Prochlorococcus marinus XMU1402: one gene and its partner. The protein of the gene in region 2 interacts with the protein of the main gene of each other region in a pairwise test. Links are inferred from orthologs where the notes say so. Each region holds a gene or a part of one and is shown on either strand. Other genes may lie near its edges.

Region 1 (10,850 bases), on a different replicon or contig from region 2:
AGAAAGATTTACTCTGGATCAAAAATTAAATGAGGCAGTTGTTGAGGCTTTTAATATTCTTTATAAAAAGAATTTAATTTATAGAGGTGAATATTTAGTTAATTGGTGTCCTGAATCTCAATCTGCCGTTAGTGATCTTGAAGTTGAAATGCAAGAAGTAAATGGTCATTTATGGTATTTTAAATACCCTTTACTTTCTAAAAGTGGTGAACACTTAGATAAGTACTTAGAGATATCAACAACAAGACCAGAAACTCTTTTGGGTGATACTGCTGTCGTAGTAAATCCTGATGATGATAGATATAAAGAATTTATTGGTGCCAAAGTAAAAGTTCCTTTCGTTAATAGAGAAATACCTGTTATCGCTGACTCACATGTTGATAAAGATTTTGGTACTGGATGTGTCAAGGTTACTCCAGCCCACGATCCAAATGATTTTGCAATAGGGAAAAGGCATAATTTAAAACAGATTAATGTAATGAACAAAGATGGAACTTTAAATATAAATGCAGGCAAATTTCAAAATTTAGATAGATATGAGGCTAGAAAGAAAATTATCAAAGAATTGGATAACTTAGGCCTTTTGACAAAAATAGAAGAGTATAAACATACTGTTCCTTTTTCTGATAGAGGCAAGGTGCCAATTGAACCTTTATTGTCAACACAATGGTTTTTGAAAATGGATAATATATCTCAAGGATGTCTTAATGAAATTGATTCTAAAAAACCATCATTTATTCCTCCACGCTGGGAAAAAGTTTATAAGGATTGGCTAGAGAATATTAATGATTGGTGTATCAGTAGGCAATTATGGTGGGGTCACCAAATACCAGCATGGTACGTTTTAAATGATTCTCAAGACTCAATAGAACAAAATACTCCATTTGTAGTTGCAAGAAATGAAGAAGACGCCTTAATCAAAGCTAATAAAAAATTTGGATTAAATATTAAATTAGTTCGTGATAAAGATGTATTAGATACTTGGTTTTCAAGTGGTTTATGGCCTTTTTCAACCCTTGGTTGGCCAAATACAAATCATCCGGATTTTAAAAAATGGTATCCAAATAGTGTTCTTGTTACTGGTTTCGATATTATTTTCTTTTGGGTGGCGAGAATGACAATGATGGGAAATACTTTCACGAGTAATATTCCTTTCAAGGATGTGTATATTCATGGTCTAGTTCGAGATGAAAATAATAAAAAAATGAGTAAAAGTTCAGGTAATGGTATTGATCCAATACTTTTAATTGATAAATATGGTTCCGATGCTTTGCGATTCGCTTTAATCCGAGAAGTTGCAGGCGCTGGACAAGATATTCGGCTTGATTTTGATAGGAAAAAAGATACATCTTCAACTGTTGAAGCTTCAAGAAATTTTGCAAATAAATTATGGAATGCAACTAAATTTGTATTAATTAATAAAACTTCCAATAATAATTATTCGCTCAATGAGAATGATGAAACCTCTTTAGAATTATGTGATAAGTGGATTTTATCTAAATTGAATCAGGTCAATATAAAGGTCGCTGCTTTGTTGAAAGAATATAAATTGGGAGAATCTGCGAAACTATTATATGAATTTACATGGAATGATTTTTGTGACTGGTATGTAGAATTTGCTAAACAAAGGTTTAATAATAAAGAAAATAAAAATAGACAAATATCTGAAAAAGTTTTAATAAAAGTCCTCAATGATATTTTGGTAATGATTCATCCTTTTATGCCTCATATTACTGAAGAACTTTGGCATGCACTGCAACTAAAACCAAATAAAGCGTTATTATCTCTTCAAAAGTGGCCAACCCAAGAAAATAAATTTGTTGATAATAAGCTTGATAACTCCTTCCAAAAACTCTTTGAAATTATTAGATTGATTAGAAATTTGAGAGCTGAATTAGCCCTCAAGCCATCAGAAAAAGTTCCTGTTTACTTAATTTCAGATAATGATGAATTAATTTATTTTTTAAAAATTTTAGTTGATGATATTCAAACTTTATCTAAATCTTCTGAAGTACTTATTTTTAAAAATAATGAAGTTAATAAAAAAGATTTAGCAAAATCTTTTTCTGGGATAATTAGTGATTTAGAGGTTTATTTACCTTTTCATGATTTTGTAAATTTAGATGCATTAAAGGAAAGGTTAAACAAGGATTTAAAAAAGGTGAATATTGAGTTAGAAAATTTAAATAAGAGATTATCTAATAAAAATTTCGTTGATAAGGCTCCAAAAGATATTGTTGAGGAATGCAGATTTAAATTAAACGAAGGTTTGGTACAAATGGAGAGAATTACTAAAAAACTCGAACTTTTGAGTTAAGAATGAATATATTTCTTGAAAATATTTATAATTTGTCGTTTTTTTTTAATACTGGAATTGGTATTCTTTCCTTTGTTTGTATTTATATTTTAATTGTTTTATTAATACTTCCAGCTTCTTGGTTATCTTTATTATCAGGTTTTTTATATGGCTCATATTTAGGATCAATTATCGTTTTTATTTCTGCTTCCATAGGAGCATCAGTGGCTTTTTTTGTATCAAAAAGTTTTTTTGCAAAAAAGCTAAAAAATCTTTTTAGCCGTTATCCAAAGTTAAGTGTTATGGAAAAAGTAGTAGAAAAAGGCGGACTAAAATTAATTTTTTTAGCGAGATTATCGCCGATCTTTCCTTTCAGTATTCTTAATTATTTCTATGGTTTGAATAATGTTAAGTTTAAAGATTTCACTCTTGGTCTTATTGGAATAATTCCTGGAACTTTTCTGTATTGCTCTATAGGTAGTTTGGCAAAAAGTCTTCAGGATTTAAAAAATGTACAATCACCAAATAATTTATATATGACCATCATTGGTGTTGTTTCAACTTCTTTAGTTGTATATTTTTTAGCTAAATACTCTAAAGAATATTTTGAAAAATCCTAAGAATTTAGTCTTTAATATTCCAATCTCTTATAGATGCAATTAAGATAAACCACAAAAGTCTAAATTTACCTAGCAAAGTTTTGTTAGCTTCTAATTCGATATATTTTGCTTGTCCACAGGGTGTTTTTATGTAGTTGAAAACTGTTTTCTTTGTCATAAGTCTTGCAAAAAATCTTGAAAATTATTCTTATATTTTATAGCTAAGATTTTAAGTTTTGTAATTAAAAATCATATTTTTCATTGACTCCTTTGTTGAATAATATTTTTTAAAATTTAAATTTTTTCTCCAGCTTTAAATCCTCTAAAGCATTTGAATCTTGGAAACCTAAGACTAAAAGCTACTGCATCTTTGGATTTAGTTTTAGCATCAGCTCTGATTTCTACAAGTTGACCAATTAGATGATTACGTTTTGACCAATATTCTTCTCTTTGGATATCACTAAATCCGCTTCCGCAGCTAAGACTGTATTCATCCCCATCATCTTTTCCTTCTACTAGGATTGCTCCCAGTCTACCTTTATTGCGACCTGTACCTTCCTCAACCGATACAACTTTTAAAGTGACTTCAATGAAAGGTTTTGCTTTTAACCAACTGTGTGTTCTTTTACATTCATACATAGCATCAGGATCTTTAATCATTACTCCTTCATATCCACCTTCTACGGCAGATTTATTCAGATCTACAAATCTTTTCTGTCCCTCAATAGTATCGAGATCTACATTTTCCCATTCAAGTGTTTGTATATGTTTTAGAAGCATAGAATATTTTGATACCCATTCTTTTACTAATAAACTTCTTTTTGTTTGACTAGTGTTCCAGCTCCCTTTTTGAAAGTTTTCAAGAGGACATAAGTCAAATAGGTGGAGAACTGCGTCTTTGGTTTCTTTGCCATCTTTTCTATGTACCTGTTTCATTAAATCTTGAAAGTTAGCGCTCATTATTTCACCATCGAGCACTAAGTCATAAGGTGCTGGGTTATCTTTTAAGACGTTTTCTATTTCGGAGATAATATGACCAAAATTATGGAATTGTTTTCCATTACGAGAAAACATTTCTACTTTGTTTTGTCTAATAATAGTTAAGACGCGTACACCATCTAATTTGATTTCAATTTGCTTTTTTCCTATCATTTTTTTTTCATGATTTGCACTGTCATGAGCTAAAGGACAAGAAAAAATAGGAATGGAATATTTGGGAAATTTCTTTGCTATTTTGTTGATTGTTTTTTCCGATACACCACATCTAAGATCTTTAATTAAAACTCGTCTATAAAATCCATTCCATTCTTCTTTTGTTGCAGATTCCATAGCGGTAAGAATTGCATCGCGAGCAGCGTGACCAGTAAGTTCTCTTTGAATAAGCTTATTGGCTAATTTTCTAAAATCTTCCCATAAAAAATTTTGACTTTTTTCAGTCTCTTTCTCAGGAACAATTTTTACACCAAAAGTTACCAATGGATCAAGTGCCATTCGAATACCTTCAAAAAAATCATCTAGACCTTCTTCCATTGCTTCTAAAATGATTTTTTCTTTATCTAATCTACTTGGGTGTAATTCTAATTGATGTATTATTTCTTCTTTAAACAATTTTTTTGCCTCACAAAATTTTTTAATTCACTTTAGATATTCTGTCTATTTTCCAATCATTGTCAGTTTTTGAGAAAGTAAAATCTAATGGAAGCTCATCTTGTTTGTCTTCTGATTTTAAATTCAAAGTTATTATGATTTGATCTTCTTGGACTCTAGGTCTTCCTGATTTTAAATTTCTGTATTTATTGAGGTTTAAACTAGCTAAAAATTTTAGAAAATCTTGGCGTTTAACATGTGTTTTATAAGTTTTTGTAGTCAAACCATAAGCAGCATCAATTCTGCCAGCAGCTATTTGATCAAAAAACTTTCTTACTAATGGATTAATTCCTCTAGCGCTTAAAACTAATTTTACTGCATTAAAAGTCCAAAAAGAAACTAGTACTGCTCCGCCAACTAATAATGCTTTAATACCGATATCTTTAACTAGTGTTGCATCCATGTTAATTTGAGTTTTTTATTACTTTAAGAAAAGAAATCGTTTTTGATGACTTTTTTTGTCAAAATAATACTAATTTTAATCCATAATGCCTTTAATTCCTCTTTTACCCTTATTTCATAGATTTAATAGTCAATATTTTGCAAATTCTTTAACGGTCAATAATCAAGCTTTAGTAAAAGTTAAATGGAGTGATAATAGATTAAAAACTACTGCTGGTTTTTATAAAAGAAAACGAATTAATGGTCTTGTAGATTCTGAAATTATCTTATCGAAACCTATCTTGAGTAAATTATCCACTAATGAAATAAACAGTACGTTATGTCATGAAATGATTCATGCATGGGTAGATAGGATATTAAAGAAAAATGAGATTCATGGTCCAAATTTCTTAGAAAAGATGCATGAAATTAATGAGAAAGAGAAGAATTTTCAAATTGCTGTAAGGCACTCATTTCCTATAGAAAGAAGAGAATTAAAATATATAGGAACTTGTAAAAATTGTGGTGAGAAATTTTTTTATAGAAAAAGAATAAAGAACATTGCCTGCAAAAAATGTTGTATAAATTTCTTTAATGGATCATGGAATAAAAAGTGTTTAATTTTGTTTGATTAGAAATAATAAGATGTGTTTTTGTTTCTATATTTGGAATTATTTATTTTTTAATGTACTTTATATTTTAAAAAGCATAATAATTTATGGATTCAAGGAGAATTAGAAATCTTAAAAATAGTTTTGATAGAAATATTGTTGATAAGCAAGTTGATAAAATTTTTGAAACTGGCAGACAATTCGTTGATGGAGTATCTGGTTCTAGGCCAGGTAAAAGAAGGAACTCAGATTTTCAAGGAATAACAAGTAAGAGTGTTAAAAAAGTAGGAAGATGGGTATCTGAAAAAGTGGATTTATTTTTTGATGAAGAAAATGATGATTGGAATGATAATAACTTTTATGATGATAACAGTGATATTAAGACATTTACTAGAGAATCAAATTCTTATGAATCTACTAAAACGTATTCAAAAAGACCTTTAGAAGCAATATCTTTAAGGCAACCAAAAAATTTGCAGACAAATGATCAAAAAAAATTACCTTATGGTATTAAAAGTAAAGATGAAGATTGGCCAGATGAAATGGATTTGAAAGTTGAAAGATGGCAAAGAGCTTCAGAAAAAGAAAATGATATTCAACGAAATGAATTAAACCAACGAGGTCAATCAAAATCAAGAAATCTTCCTAGATCAAGAAGGAGAAGAGTATAATTTCGTAAATTCTTTAATTCCTGAATAACCTATTAAATTTTCTAAATAAGGGTTGAATACTTCTCTAATAATCGTTAGTGGCTTTTTGTCTCGAAAAAATCTATAATTTCTTGACCAGAATGGGCCTTTAAAACAAAATTGATCTTCTAGCCAATTTGAATTAACAAGCGAAATTCGATCAACTTCTCTAAATAATTCTGATCTATCTTGTGTCAAATTCTTCCAAATTGGTTCCTCTTTAGCTTTTAAATTTTCATTCACTTCTTCTGCATTCCACCAACTTTCAGCCCATGCTAAGTTTTTATTATTGTTTTTAATCCATACTTGTCTTCTTATTAAAGGTCCATTCAACTGATTTAATTCTTTAGGACCCTCTTTAATGAATAGAGGATCTACTTGCATTGAAATTAGTTTAATTTTTGTCTCTTGATTAGTTAAAAGCTGTAGATGCCTGGTGGGGCTTCCATCCCCAAGCAGCATTAATTTCCATGGACCGGATATTTTTGGTAATGAATTTTTCACTAAAAAAGTAGAGGCTTTTTCTTCCCATAAAATTTTTGGTGAGTTAAAAAGTTTATTATTCAGTGCTCTGTGGAATTTCTTTTAAGATGATAACTTTTTTTCGACAAAAATATTTGTTTTTTCTTTCTTTATTTCTCTTATTTTTAGCCAAACAAGTAAAGCAGTTAAATCAGCTTTGCTAACCCCAGGAATTTTTGAAGCATCACCAAAATTTTTTGGCTTTATCTTATTCAAATTTTCTCTAGCTTCTAAAGATAATGTATCTATCTTTTCATAATTAATTTCTTGAGGCAGAGATTTACAGCTTTGACGATTTATTTGTTCAATGTTGTTTTTTTGTCTTTTAAGATAACCCTCGTATTTGATATCTATTTCAACCCCTTCTTGTATTGAAGAAGCTATATTTTTTTCAGTTAAATCATATTTAATTAAATCTGAATAATGAAAGTTTGGTCTTTTTAAGAGTTCTTTCAAAGTTGTTGAGCCTTTGATTTTTGATCCAGTGTCTAATTCTAGTTTTTTTGATATTTCGTCCGTGTTTTTTAAACGAGTGTTTTTTAATCTTAATTTCTCTTCTTCAAGGAGTTTCATTTTTTCTTGATAGACCGACCATCTTTTCTCATCAATTAGCCCTATTTCATAACCTAATGGGGTTAATCGTCTATCTGCATTATCTCCTCTAAGGGTTAACCTGTATTCACTCCTACTAGTAAGAACTCTATATGGTTCTTTGAGATCTTTGGTAATTAAATCATTGATCATTGTTCCTATATAGCTGCTTTCTCTAGTGAAGATTATTGGATCTTTTTTGTTTAGTTTTCTTGTCGCATTGACTCCTGCTACTAATCCTTGTGCTGCTGCTTCTTCATACCCAGTAGTTCCATTAATTTGTCCAGCGCTAAATAAATATTCAATTTCTTTCGTTTCGAGTGATGTTTGGAGTTGTGTTGCAGGTATATAGTCATACTCGACAGCATAAGCTGGTCGCAACATTTTACATTCATTTAATCCAGGTAAGGTTCTTAGAAGTTCTAATTGAATATTTTCAGGTAAACCTGTAGAGAACCCTTGAACATAAATTTCAGGGGTATTAATTCCTTCTGGTTCTAAGAAAATTTGATGTGATTCTTTATCAGCAAATTTAACGATTTTATCTTCAATTGATGGACAATATCTTGGCCCCTTACTATCAATAAAACCACCGTAAATGGGAGTTAAATGTAAATTGTCTCGAATTAGTTGATGTGTTTTAGTAGTTGTTCTTGTAATATGACAACTAACTTGGGGCATATTATTTTTGATATTTGGATCAAACGAAAAATATTTATCTGCTGCAGTACTTGGTTGAATATCTAATTCATCAAAAATGATACTTCTTTTATCAACTCTTGCTGGAGTTCCTGTTTTTAAACGTTCTGTTTTGATACCAATTTCGTGTAAATTTTGAGTAAGACCTTTTGCTGCTTGTTCGCCCGATCTACCAGCTGACATTGATTTATTTCCTATCCATATTCTTCCTTCTAAGAACGTACCAGCTGTGATGATAACTGATCTTGTTGAATAATAACTACCAAAGAAAGTCCTTACACCCTTTATTCTTTTTTTTACGATTTTTTTTGAGTTCAATCCAATTTCTTCAGTTTTTCCGATATCTAGTTCAGTAATCATTGCTTCTTTTAATGATAAATTATCTGTATTTTGAAGTATTTCAATCATCTTTTTTGAGTATTCTCTTTTATCTGTCTGAGCTCTTAATGCCCATACAGCTGGACCTCTACTTGCATTTAATATTCTTTTTTGTATAGCTGTCTCATCAGCTAATTTACCAATAATTCCACCTAATGCATCAACTTCATGTACCAACTGACTTTTTGCCGGGCCGCCAACAGCAGGGTTGCAAGGTTGCCATGCAATCCTATCTAAATTGATTGTAAATAAGGCTGTAGAAAATCCTAATTTTGCTGTTGTTATAGCGGCTTCGCATCCTGCATGTCCTCCACCAATAACGATGATATCAAAAGATTCATTTGTTGAGTGTTGATATTGCATTTTAGGATCGATTTAATTAGCTAAATTCCTAAATCTCGTAAATTGAGGTTCAAATAATAATTTAACAGTTCCAACGGGTCCATTTCTATGTTTAGTGACAATGATTTCTGTAATTCCTTTATCTTCAGTCTCTGGATTGTAGTATTCGTCTCTGTAAATCATTAATACTAAATCTGCGTCTTGTTCAATAGATCCTGATTCTCTTAAATCGCTTAACATTGGTCTCTTATTTGTTCTAGACTCTACCCCTCTACTAAGCTGAGATAAAGCTACTACTGGTACATTTAATTCTCTGGCCATGCTTTTGAGACCTCTTGTTATCCGAGAAAGTTCTTGCACTCTATTATCAGGGGTTGATCCTTCCATCAACTGCAGGTAATCAATCACAATTAATCCAAGTTCTTTTTTTTGTTCAGCTATTAATCTTCTGCACAGAGATCTCATCTCTAAAACACTTAAGTTAGGTTTGTCATCTATAAATATTGGTAATTGACCTAATGAATTGATACCTTCTCCGAGTAATGGCCATTCATCTTGTTGTAATCTTCCTGTTCTTAGCCTGCCACTCTCGATTCCAACTTCCATAGAGAGCAATCTATATGTCAATTGTTCTTTACTCATTTCAAGACTAAATACACACACAGGTAAATCTTGCGATTGTGCAACATTATTTGCCATATTAAGAACTATTGAAGTTTTCCCCATTGAAGGTCTTCCAGCAACAATTATTAAATCACTTCTTTGAAAACCTTGAGTCATCCCATCAAGGTCGTAGAAATTAACTGGAATACCAGCTACTGAAGTACCTAATGATCTTGACTCTATTTCATTGAAAGTACTTGTAAGGATTTCAGCTGCTTGAGTCAGGCCTTTTGAAGGTTTTTCTTGGCTGATTTCAAATATTTTTTGCTCTGCTTTATCTAGAACTTCATTAGTATCTTGAGTTTGATCAAAACCTAGTTGAACCACTTCATTCCCAGATCTGATAAGTTGCCTTCTCATGAATTTGTCGTTAATTAAATTAGCAACTTGTTCTATGGAAGCTGTAGAGGAAACATTTTCAACTAGTTCTACCAGTTTGCTGTTTCCTCCAATTTTTTCTAGTGATCCATTATCTGCTAACCAAGCACTCATTGACGTTAAATCAGTTGGTTTACCCTGGGTATGCAACATTAATGCTGTTTTATAAATCTCTTGATGGGCATTTATATAAAAAGCTTCAGGTTTAATTAAGTCTGCAATTCTTCCGATCGCGTCTGGATCAAGAAGTATGCCCCCAAGAACAGCTTCCTCTGCTTGAACATTTTGAGGAGGTACTAATCCAGAGTTTTCAGTATTAAAATCCTTTTTAAAGTTTTTATTTTTCCCATTATTTGGAAAAGGTACGGAAACCATATCTTTAATTGCTTAGATATATACTCTGGCTACTTTTCAAAATAATGCAACAAATTGATTAACTTGTTACTTCAATATTTACTTCTGCATTTACTTCTGGATGTAATTTTATTTTTGCAATAAAGGAACCTAAATTATGAATATCAGGAACAGTAATGTTTCTTCTATCAATTTCTTTTTTAGTTGCCGCTTCTATCGCTTCGGCAACATCCCCATTGGTAACCGTTCCAAAAAGGACACCATCTTCTCCAACCTGTTTTTTGATAGTAAACCTACCTATTGTAGATAATGCAGTTTGGAAATCTAAAGCTTCTTGCTTTAATTTATCAGCAGCGATTTTTTCTTTTTCTTTCTTCCTCTCAATTTGTTTAAGGACTGCTGGTGTTACATTCATTGCCTTGCCATAAGGTAATAGAAAATTTCTTGCATATCCTGGTGCTACATCAACTAGATCTCCTTCTTTACCTAGTGATGCGATTGATTCAGTTAATGCGACTTGTACTCTTTTAGCCATGAAAATATTGAACAATATAGTTAATAATAAGACCTAGAGGGTAACTTTACTTTTTTTGCAAAACCAAATTTCGCAAGAATCTTAATATGTTCCCATGTTATGTCTATCTGACCTTTAAATAATCCTTGTTTTGCCGAATTGGGAAATGCATGATGGTTATTATGC
Region 2 (10,906 bases):
ATACCTGCACATCCACAAAAAGCCTTCCACTTCCTAAGATGTGGAGCAGAGTCAGTTCCCAAGAAAAAACATTTTTCCCCACTTGTGGCAGCTTTCCTTAAAGAGAGTCTATTATTTTCCCTCTTAGCAACTGGTAAGCAGTAAAAATCACTATTTAAGCCTCCAAAAAACATTGCATTTCTATTTATATGTAAATGATGCGGAGTAATAGTAGCTCCAATATTATTTTCTTGAACAAAATTCACTGCATAAGAGGTAGTTATATGTTCTAAAACTATTTTTAATTTTGGAAATCTTTTAGTTATTTGAGAGAGTTCTTTATCTATAAAAACTTCTTCTCTATCAAATATATCTACTTCAGAATCAGTCACTTCCCCATGAATTAAAAGAGGCATTCCAGAATCTTGCATTAATTCAAAGATCTTATATAGATTTTCTATTTTCCTAACTCCATGACTAGAATTTGTTGTGGCATTGGCAGGATACAATTTTGCTGCGAAAAAGACATTATTTTTAAAACCATTTATTAGTTCCTCTTTATCAGTCTCATCTGTAAGATAGATTGTCATAAGTGGTTCAAACTTAGAACTTTCTGGTAACGCTTCAACAATAGATTTCTTATAAGAAATAGCGCTATTGATTGATATTATGGGACTTTTGGTATTTGGCATGACAATGGCTCTTCCAAAATAGTCTGAAGTAAAATGAATGATATTTTGTAATACAAGACCTTCTCTTAAATGCAAATGCCAATCATCAGGTTTTATTATGGTTAAAGTCTTCAAAATTTTTTCTATTTAATCAATTTTAACAGCAAATTAAAATTGACAATAAATTATAGATATTCGAGGATAGTTATATACCAATTATGAAATTTTTTATTATCTAAATAAAAGCCTAAATATGAGTGATTTTTTATTTCCAATAATAGAAATAGTTTTAGGCGTAGTTCTACTTTTTGCTGGAGGAGAGTTCTTTGTTCAAGGAGCCATATTTCTATCTTTAATTTTAGGAATACCTCAAATAGTAATTGGGTTAACAGTTGTTTCTCTTGGAACAAGCTCTCCTGAGTTGTTAGTAAGTTTAAGCTCAATTTTAAAAGGCAGTGACTCGCTTGCGGCAAGCAATGTAATTGGAAGCAATATTTTTAATGTTCTCGTTGTTTTGGGTATAAGCTCATTGATAAAACCTCTTAAGGTAAAAAGCAGAATAGTCAGAAGAGATGTGCCTCTTTTAATGGCAATTTCTTGTGCAGTTTGGGCGATGTCATCAACAGGCTTATTAACATTGCAAGCAGGGATATTTCTAATATTTTGTTTAATCTTAAATACAATATGGGAAATCAATACCATTAATGAGAAAGGAGAGGAGACAAAAGATGCTGAACCAGAGATAAAAGAATTAAAAGATAACTATAAAGGGAAGCTAAATATTTTATTGAAGTTAATATTAGGAATATTTCTTTTAAGCTTTGGTTCAAATATTTTAGTAAATGGTTCTCAAAAGCTTGCTACTCTTTTGGGTGTAAATGAAATTGTTATAGGTTTAACTATCGTCGCCACTGGAACATCTTTACCAGAATTAGTAACTTCAATAATTGCTGCATTTAAAGGCAAAACAGATCTTGCTATTGGTAATGTAATAGGAAGCAATTTGCTCAATCAACTTTTAATCCTTGGAAGTTGCAGTATTTTTTCAGGATTTAAAGGTTTAGTAATCGAACAAAGTCTAATAAAAGTTGACTTGCCTTTTATGGTTTTAACTACCTTTGCATGTTTACCAATTTTTTGGAGCAAAGGGAAAATTACCAGAATTGAAGGATTTATTTTGCTTAATCTTTATATTTTCTACATTCTCGATAAGATACTTTTCCTGTGTAGATTTAACTTCCTTTCTGAATTAAGGATAGGTTTTTTTATTTACTTTGCATTACTTATAGTGTTTCTTATTGTTCAAGAAAAATTAAAATTTTCTAATTCATAATTTTATCCATACATAGTCACAAATTCTTCTGAGATAGTTGGATGCAAAGCCATAGTAATATCAAAGTCTTTTTTTGTTATCCCTGCATTTAATGAAATTGATACCATTTGAATAATCTCAGATGATGTTTCTCCAAACATATGACATCCTAGGACTTTGTCAGTTAACTTATGAACTACAATCTTCAACATACATTTTGATTTATTCTTTCTAAAGGTATTAGACATAGGTGTAAATTTACATTTGAAAACTTTTATATTTTTTTCAGAGTAAATCTCTTTAGCTCTTTTCTCACTTAAGCCAACTGTTGAAATTTCAGGAATGGTAAAAACGGCCTTAGGGATATATTCATAATTTACTCTTCTTTTTTTGTCATTAAAAAAATTATCCGAAAAAACCCTCCCTTGTTCTATTGCTACTGGAGTTAAATTTGGTTTATTGATGATATCGCCAACTGCAAAAATATTTGCGTTGCTTGTTTGATTAAGTTCATTAACATCTAAATATTGGCCATCCATTTTTAGATTTAGAAAATCTAAATTTAGAGGCAAAAGATTTGGTTCTCTTCCTGTAGCAATAAGAATATTATTAGTTAGGAGTTTATCCCCCGAGTCTAGGGTAGATTCCAAATTTCCATTTACTCTGTTGATGGACTTTAATTCAGTATTAGATATTATATTGATTTCAGTAAAAGTAGTTGATTCCTCTAGGCATGAAGAAAGATCCTCATCAAAACCATTAAGTAAATGTTGACCTCTAATTAATTGAGTAACTTCAGTACCTAAATTTCTAAAAATAGAAGCAAATTCACAAGCAATATATCCTCCTCCTACTATTAATATTGATTTGGGAAACTTTTCTAATTCAAAAATATCATCACTAGTCCATGCCAAATCTACCCCGGGAATATTTAATTTCTTTGGTTTACCTCCAACTGAAATAAGAATTTTTTTGGAACTTATTTTATTTTTAATTTTCTTAGTTTTTGGACAAATAATTTCTAATTCATTTTGAGTCGTAAATCTTCCTAAGCCCTCAAAAACAGTTACCTTCAATTTTTTTAAAGAATTTCTATGTAAATTACTTAATCTAGAGACCTCCTCTCTAACATTCTTCAATAAAATATTCGATTCAAAATTAATACCTTCATTTTTTAATCCATATCCTTCAGAAGAATCCATATTTTTTTTACTTTTAGCTGCATAAACCATCAATTTTTTAGGAACACATCCCCTTATCACACAAGTTCCTCCTATTTGATTTACTTCTATGATTGCGACTTTTGCTCCATAACTAGCCGCACGTTTAGCCGCCGCGAGACCTCCAGATCCAGCGCCAACAACAATTAAATCAAATTCAAATTTCAAGACTTTTTTTAATCAACTATTATAACGTTAGTTTATAACCTTAATTTGGATAATGAATGGGATTTTGACATGGGATGATTTAAATAAATTTGAAGTTGAAGATCTTGATAGAGTTCATGGTATAAATAATTCCTACGCAAATTTAAGATTATTTGGGCATAGTGAAAATGATGTATTAGTTACCCTTTATAGGGATAGGCATTCTTGGTGTCCTTACTGTCAGAAGATATGGTTATGGCTTGAATTCAAGAGAATTCCATACAGAGTCAAAAAAATAAACATGTTTTGCTACGGTCAAAAAGAAAGTTGGTTCCTTGAAAAAGTAAGATCGGGGAAATTACCTGCAATTGAATTTAAAGGGCAAGTTATAACAGAAAGCGACGATATAATAGCTTTTTTAGAAAATAAATTTGGAGCACTAGGATCTTTTATAACATCTAGTCACCTTCTCAATATTAGAAAATTGGAAAGAGAAATTTTCAGGTCCTGGTGTAATTGGCTCTGCCGAGAAAGCTCAAATTTTATAGATAATTCTTTAAGAAAAAAAAGATTTAAAGAATCCATTTCAAAACTCGATGAAATCTTGAGCAGATCAAAATCAGGTTTTGTTGATCCATCAGTATCTAATACAGGTGATGTAGAGCCTGGTGTTGGAGATATAATTTTTATTCCCTATATGGAGAGAATAAATGCCTCACTGATTTATTTTAAAGGGTTTAATTTAAGATCTAATTACTGTCATGTAGATAACTGGCTTACTCTTTTTGAAGGGACAAGTGCTTATAGAGGCACTCAAGGAGATTTTCATACTCACTCTCATGATCTACCCCCACAAATGGGAGGATGTTATAAAGAAAGCAATGAACAACAGATTACTTTTTCTAAGCTAATAGATACCGGGGAGGGTCTAGGTAGTTATGAATTAAATAAAAATTATGATTCAAAATATTTCGCAAAAATTGCTCTTAAAAGAGTAATTAAGCATAAAGACAATTTAATAAAAGTAAACCCATACAATAAAGAATCCTTTGAGGAATCATTGAGATCAGCTTTGACTCATATGATAACAGGAGAAGTATTGATCCCTAAAAAACTTTCAGGAATCTCTCTAAGATACTTAAAAAATAGGATCTCAGTTCCAAGAGATATGCCAATTATTTCAGCAAGGTTATTAAGGAAATCATTAAATAAAATTGAATCTCTTAGTGATATCAATGAAATAGATAAGATACCTTTCCGGCATAGATATGATCAAGATCCTAGAAATTTTACTTCTGATTAACAGTAAAAATTATAAATTTTTTCTTGAATCTATTTGAAGTAAATCCCTTATTTTTTGAACTTGACTTGCAATATTAGGATCAATAGACAATTTTTTTTCAACTTGTTCAATAGCATACATAACTGTTGTATGGTCTTTCCCCCCAAACTCATCTCCAATTCTTGGTAAGCTTAGATTTGTTCCATGTCGCATAAGATACATGCCTATTTGCCTAGCTTGACTTACTGGTTTTCTCCTACTTGAACTAATCAATTCATCAGTAGAAACTTTAAAGAAATCTGACACTTTTTTAATAACTTGTTTTGGAGTAACAACTACTCCAACACTATTCGGATCAAGCATTGGAGCAATTGATTGGACTGTCATTGGCAAGCCTGTTATTGATGCAAATGCAACAGCTCTAGTAAAGGCTCCTTCCAATTCTCGAATATTGGAAGTGAATCTTCCTGCTATAAATTGGATTAAATCTCTGGGAAGACTCATGCTTTCTTGTTCTGCCTTTTTTTGAAGAATGGCCGTCCTCGTCTCAAGGTCAGGTGGTTGAATATCTGCAGTCATCCCCATTGAGAACCTAGAAATTAATCTCTCTTGAATTCCCGACAATTGATTTGGGGGTCTATCACTTGCAATAACTATTTGACTTCCAGATTCATGAAGAGCGTTAAAAGTATGAAAGAATTCTTCCTGTGTATACTCTTTGCCTTCTAAGAACTGTATATCGTCTATTAAAATCAAATCTACATTTCTATATTTATCTCGAATAGCAGTCATTCCATCTCTACGAATACCACTAATAACATCGTTAGTAAAAGTTTCGGTGGATACATATTTAACTTTTGCTTCTGGATCTATTTCTACTCGATAATGGCCTATTGCTTGCATTAAATGAGTCTTACCAAGACCTACTCCTCCGCATATAAATAATGGATTGAATTCTCTCCCAGGAGATTCGGCAACTGCTAAAGCTGCGGCGTGAGCCAACCTACTATTTGGACCTACAACAAATCTTTTAAATACGTAACGTAAATTTAAACCATTAGGATTTTTGAATTGACTTTTTGAAGGATTATTTTGGTTAATACTAGAAAAAGATCTTATTTTATGATTACTGTTCTGTTCGTTAGGTTTTTCTTCATTTATTAAATCGCTGGTAGTATTTGTTTCAGATTTAAAAACAACTTTTACATCATGGCCGCAGATTTCTTTTGCAGCTTTTTCAATAGTTTCACAATAATTCTTTCTTAACCAATCACTGGAAAATGTATTTGGAGCGATTAAGGTCAATAGGCCATTTTCAAAACAGTTAAATTTAGCAGGCCTTATCCATGTCTCAAATGAAGGCTTACTTAAAGTTTTTTGGAGTAATTGTTGAACTTCCGCCCAAATAGGATTTGTTGCTTGCAAAGTTTTATTATCTAGATTATTAATCTAGTTGGAATTTAATAATTGGCCATTATCAAATCACAAGATCACGACAAATTTAAAATTACTTAACAAAGCATCAACTATCTTTATAAAGATAAATTTTATATTTTTTTTTAGGCATATAATTATTTTAAATCTCACTAAAGTATTGGATAAAGCATTACTTATTATCATGGCAAAATGGCATGGTTTTGGAAGATGCAAAACAAGATTATCCAAAGATATAGGTAAAAGTAATTCTGCAAAAGTACAAAGTGTGATGACCAAACACACTATTTCAGTCGCAAAATTTCTCCAAGGAAATAAACTAATCGATATTTCTATTGCCATATCTGGTTTGGGGGTTAGTAATTGTAGAAAATGGTCTAGAGAATTAGGTATCAAAAAATTTAATTTACAGGGCAAAGGGTGTTTGGGAGAAAAAATGAAAAGGCAAATAATTATCAACAAAAAATTTTGTGCTAGAAACAATATCAGAAATATTATTTTTATTGGTACTGACCTTCCAGATTTATGCCATCAAGATATATTAAATACCCTAAGAGAGCTTCAACAAAATGATCTTATTTTAGGACCATCCAATGACGGAGGATATTGGCTTATTGGTTTATCAGAAAAAATAACGTCATCGCATATTTATTTACCTTTTATCAATATTAAGTGGGGGACAGAAAATGTTCTTCAAAATACAATTGATAATTTTGTTTCTAAAAAATTGAAATATAAGTTTTTAGAAAAAAAAATAGATATAGATACAATTATTGATATTGAAAATAGAACGTAATCTACTTGTCTAAAATCTCAATTATCGTCCCCACTATCAATGAAGCCAATAATTTGCCATTATTGCTTTCAGACTTGTCGACTATTGATAAAGACGGAGAAATTATTATTGTTGACTGTGGTAGTGAAGATAAAACTATTGACATAGCTAATATTTATGGAGCGAAAGTATTAATATCCAAAGAAAGAAATCGAGGTTTACAATTAGATATTGGAGCTAGGAATTCAAAAGGAGAATGGCTCATATTTTTGCATGCAGACACAAGATTAACTCATGATTGGTTTAGAAAAACAAATTCATTTTTGAAGGGAAATAAGAATAGTATTTACTATTTTAAATTTAAAATAAATAACAAAAAGATTATTTATAGAGTTCTCGAAACTCTTGTAAATTTAAGAAGTAAATATTTTAAACAACCGTATGGTGATCAAGGTTTAATAATTCATAAATCAATTTATATTAGGAATAATGGTTTTAGAAAGATTCCTATAATGGAGGACGTAGATTTTTTTAGGAGATTAAACAATAAAAAAGATCTACAGCAATTAAATTTACCTATTTTTACAAGTTCAAGAAAATGGGAAAGGACTAATATTTTCCTTCAAGCATTAAAGAACTGGAACTTTAGACGAAGATGGTTAAAAGGCGAATCCACAAAATCTATATATTCTGACTATTACAAGTAATAATTAATTTGCATACCAAAAAGCGCATTTTGAGCCTCTTGGTTCTAGTATCCAACCTTGTCTTTTGTAAAATGAAACCACCTCTGCATCAGCAAAAAGTGTAACTTTTGAAATGCCAATATTTTTTAATTCTTTAAGGATATATTTCATTAACTCTTTACCCAATCCTAGTCCTTGATAGACAGGATTAACGGCTACATCCCAAACTGTCGCCTCTAGAATTCCATCGCCAGTGCATCTTGCAAATCCTACTAGCCTAGGAAAATTATCGTCATGACGCCATAAACCAACAACTAAAATACTAAATTCTAGAGCCCTTTTAACCCTTCTTATTGGTCGTCTGCTCCAACCAACAGTTTGCAAAAGTTGATCTAGTTCAATAAGATCTAGATCTTTAGTTTTACTACATACAAAAATTTCTTCTTTATTTTTTTGAGTGAATTCATAAGAATTCAAACCATAGATATCTAAAAGTTTATCTTTAGGGATAATATTGGATTTTTTTATTGATGAACCTTGGTTTCTAAAAATCATTAAAAGTTAACAAATCCTTTTTGTTGAAGCTCAGAGAGCTGAAAATATAAACCCTTTTTCATTCTTAATTGACTATGTGTTCCCTCTTCAACTAATGATCCCCCTTTTAAAACTAAGATCTTATCAGCACTTTCAATAGTTGCTAATCTATGAGCTATTACTAAAGCTGTTCTTTTTTTAAGAATTCTTTGAAGATCTTTTTGCAAAGTAGCTTCAGTAGAGGGATCCATAAACGCTGTAGCTTCGTCCATTATCAAAACAACAGGATTTCTAATTGCTACACGTGCTACTGAGAGAAGTTGTCTTTCTCCGGAAGAGAGATTTCCTCCTCTTTCTCTAAGAAAAGTGTTCAAACCATCTGGTAATTTTTTTAATAAACTTTTTAATCCTAATTCTTTACAAAGATTTTCTAATTCAAGATTGTCTATATTCGCATTTAGTTTCAAATTATCTGCAACATTTCCACTAAAGATAAAGGTATCTTGTAAAACTACTCCCAACATATTTCTAAGTGTTGCTATGGGAATATCTTTTATATCTATATCATCGATTAGAATTTGGCCTGATTGAGGTTCATATAATCTACATAATAATCTAATTATAGTTGTTTTACCTGAACCAGTTGGGCCTACAAAAGCTACATGCTCTCCTGGATTGATTATGAAAGATAAATCCCGTAGGATATATTCACCCTCTTTGTAGTAGAAGTCAATATTCTTAAATTGAATCTTACCTTTAAATTGCTTATTTGCATTTTGAGCATCTTTTAAAAAATGCTTTGCGGAAATAGAATCTTTAATCTGAATTTCTTCATCCAATAATTCATTTATTCTCTCAACGGCTGTTAAACCTCCTTGAATCTGAGTAAATCTCTCAGCAAGCTGTCTTAAAGGTTCAAAGAGTCTTTGGGAATATAAAATAAAAGTTGTTAATGTTCCTAAACCAATATTTCCAGAAGTAACAAAATACCCTCCAACCGCTAAGACCAAGGAAACTGCGGCAAGCGAAATCCACTCTATAAATGCTGAAATACTACTGTCATAAAAAATTGTTCCATTTACTGCTTTCTTATAAGCATCTCCAGTATTAGAAAATTTCTTACTATTAAAAGCCTCTCTTCTGAACATCTGAACGACTTCTAGACCTTGGATATTCTCTTGAAAATCAGAGTTAAGTTGAGACAACTCTTCTCTTACTTGATAATTCGCCCTTCTATAGCGTTTTTGAAGCCAAATAATGAAATATGAAACTGGGATTTGAGTCAAGAGTAGTAAAATTGCGAGTCCTCGATCAATCGAAAACATTGTCAATGAAATCACTATCAGGCTTACAAAGTCAGCAATAACTCCAACTGCTCCACTACCAAAAACCTCGGCTAAAGCATCAACATCATTGGTTAATCTCGTTAATAATTTACCTACAGGCATTTTATCGTGATACCTAAGAGACAAAGATATTGAGTGATCGAACAGTTCTCTTCTTATTCTTGCAGTTAATCTTTGTCCGACTGCTTGGATATTGTAGGTTTGATATCCTTGCAAAACTAATCTTAAAATAACCGAAACAAGCAAGGTTAAGATTATGGCGTTGATAGACTGTCCAAAGAGAGTTTTACTTAGCCAAACATCTGTAGTTTCGTTCTTGAGAATGGTAATTGCTTGACCAACTAATAATGGTTGAATAGCTCCAGAGAAGGAAACGGGTAACAAAACTATCAGGATTAGATAGATTGTTTTTTTATCTTTAGTTAAATATTTACCTAACTTTTTAATCCTTCTAAAATCATTAAACATTAAGCTATTTTTCTATAACATTAATTGATTCTATTGATAAAATTGTATCTCTGAGATGATTATCATCTAACCTCATAGATAAAGGATTTCCAATAAGTCTTGCACTCGAGTAGAAAAGATCATCTATTTTTATTAAACCATTCTCTTTAAGCGTCTTTCCGGTTGCTACTAAATCAACTATTGCCTCTGCCATACCTGTAATTGGGCCAAGCTCGACTGATCCAGTCAAATGAACTATTTCTACAGGAATACTTAATTCTTCAAAATAAGATCTTGCTGTTTTTATAAATTTACTTGCTACTTTGCAATTTGCTGGAAGATCAGTTGGTTTTAAATAATTGCTATTTTTCTTAACCGCCAACGACATATGACAACCCCCAAATCCTAAATCTAATAACTTTGCAACTTTTAATTCAGATTCTCTTAGAACGTCGTAACCAACAATACCCAAATCAGCCTGACCATAACTTACATAAACAGGAACATCTCCATTTCTTACTAATAAAGCTTTAGCCCGTTTGCAATTTGATTCGAAGGTTAATGATCTATTTTCTGCGTCCAAAGCGTCAGAGAAATCTAATCCAGCTCTTTTAAAAGTTGAAATTGAATCTTTTAACAGAGCTCCTTTCGGTAAAGCTATAGTAAACATAGATCAATTTCTTCCAAGCACTCTTCATTCTAAGTTAACAATGGATTTTAATAAAGCTCGAAATATAATCGGACTTAGAGTTTTAAGTGATAACGTCATATGGTTGTGGGAAAAAGATAAATCCGTTGTGGTTGTAGATCCATCTGTTCACGAACCAGTAATTAGATATTTAGATGAAAACAATTTTCACTTAAAAGCTATTTTGCAAACTCATCATCATTCAGACCATATTGGAGGTACGAAGTCTCTTATTGAAAGATGGCCAAATGTAAAGGTGATTGCTTCCTCTAAAGAAAAAAAGCGAATACCTTTTCAAAATGTGTCAGTAGAGGATGGAGAGACATTAAATATTTTAGGTGAAGAAGTAAATATAATTGAAGTATTAGGGCATACTAGCTCACAT

Evidence for each region.
Region 1: the proteins of dnaA (region 2) and dnaB interact in binary tests that used the Escherichia coli proteins (3 or more experiments, as listed by UniProt). The link is inferred for Prochlorococcus marinus XMU1402 from one-to-one orthologs.

What each region holds. Positions count from the first base shown.
Region 1 is NZ_JAAORD010000002.1:583,841-594,690, reverse strand. Bases 7,981-10,850 are described here. They hold dnaB (replicative DNA helicase), read right to left. Parts: upstream 10,172-10,850; coding sequence 8,789-10,171; downstream 7,981-8,788. Other genes in these bases: HA141_RS09395 (acyl-CoA desaturase), read right to left, coding at 10,706-10,850; rplI (50S ribosomal protein L9), read right to left, coding at 10,230-10,685; mnmG (tRNA uridine-5-carboxymethylaminomethyl(34) synthesis enzyme MnmG), read right to left, coding at 7,981-8,776. In the rest of the region: HA141_RS09450 (valine--tRNA ligase), read left to right, coding at 1-2,317; HA141_RS09445 (TVP38/TMEM64 family protein), read left to right, coding at 2,320-2,916; HA141_RS09440 (hypothetical protein), read right to left, coding at 2,921-3,073; HA141_RS09435 (ATP-dependent DNA ligase), read right to left, coding at 3,190-4,503; HA141_RS09430 (hypothetical protein), read right to left, coding at 4,526-4,945; HA141_RS09425 (SprT family zinc-dependent metalloprotease), read left to right, coding at 5,031-5,558; HA141_RS09420 (RNA helicase), read left to right, coding at 5,642-6,205; HA141_RS09415 (chorismate lyase), read right to left, coding at 6,185-6,760; more of mnmG, read right to left, coding at 6,809-7,980. UniProt on the Escherichia coli protein: The main replicative DNA helicase, it participates in initiation and elongation during chromosome replication. Travels ahead of the DNA replisome, separating dsDNA into templates for DNA synthesis.
Region 2 is NZ_JAAORD010000001.1:544,798-555,703, reverse strand. What follows is about bases 3,840-6,765. They hold dnaA (chromosomal replication initiator protein DnaA), read right to left. Parts: upstream 6,037-6,765; coding sequence 4,642-6,036; downstream 3,840-4,641. Other genes in these bases: HA141_RS03105 (TIGR04282 family arsenosugar biosynthesis glycosyltransferase), read left to right, coding at 6,230-6,765; HA141_RS03115 (glutathione S-transferase), read left to right, coding at 3,840-4,632. In the rest of the region: pyrC (dihydroorotase), read right to left, coding at 1-785; HA141_RS03125 (calcium/sodium antiporter), read left to right, coding at 904-1,983; gorA (glutathione-disulfide reductase), read right to left, coding at 1,986-3,350; more of HA141_RS03115, read left to right, coding at 3,403-3,839; more of HA141_RS03105, read left to right, coding at 6,766-6,841; HA141_RS03100 (TIGR04283 family arsenosugar biosynthesis glycosyltransferase), read left to right, coding at 6,847-7,527; HA141_RS03095 (GNAT family N-acetyltransferase), read right to left, coding at 7,531-8,061; HA141_RS03090 (ABC transporter ATP-binding protein), read right to left, coding at 8,061-9,854; hisG (ATP phosphoribosyltransferase), read right to left, coding at 9,859-10,503; gloB (hydroxyacylglutathione hydrolase), read left to right, coding at 10,544-10,906. UniProt on the Escherichia coli protein: Plays an essential in the initiation and regulation of chromosomal replication. Binds in an ATP-dependent fashion to the origin of replication (oriC) to initiate formation of the DNA replication initiation complex once per cell cycle.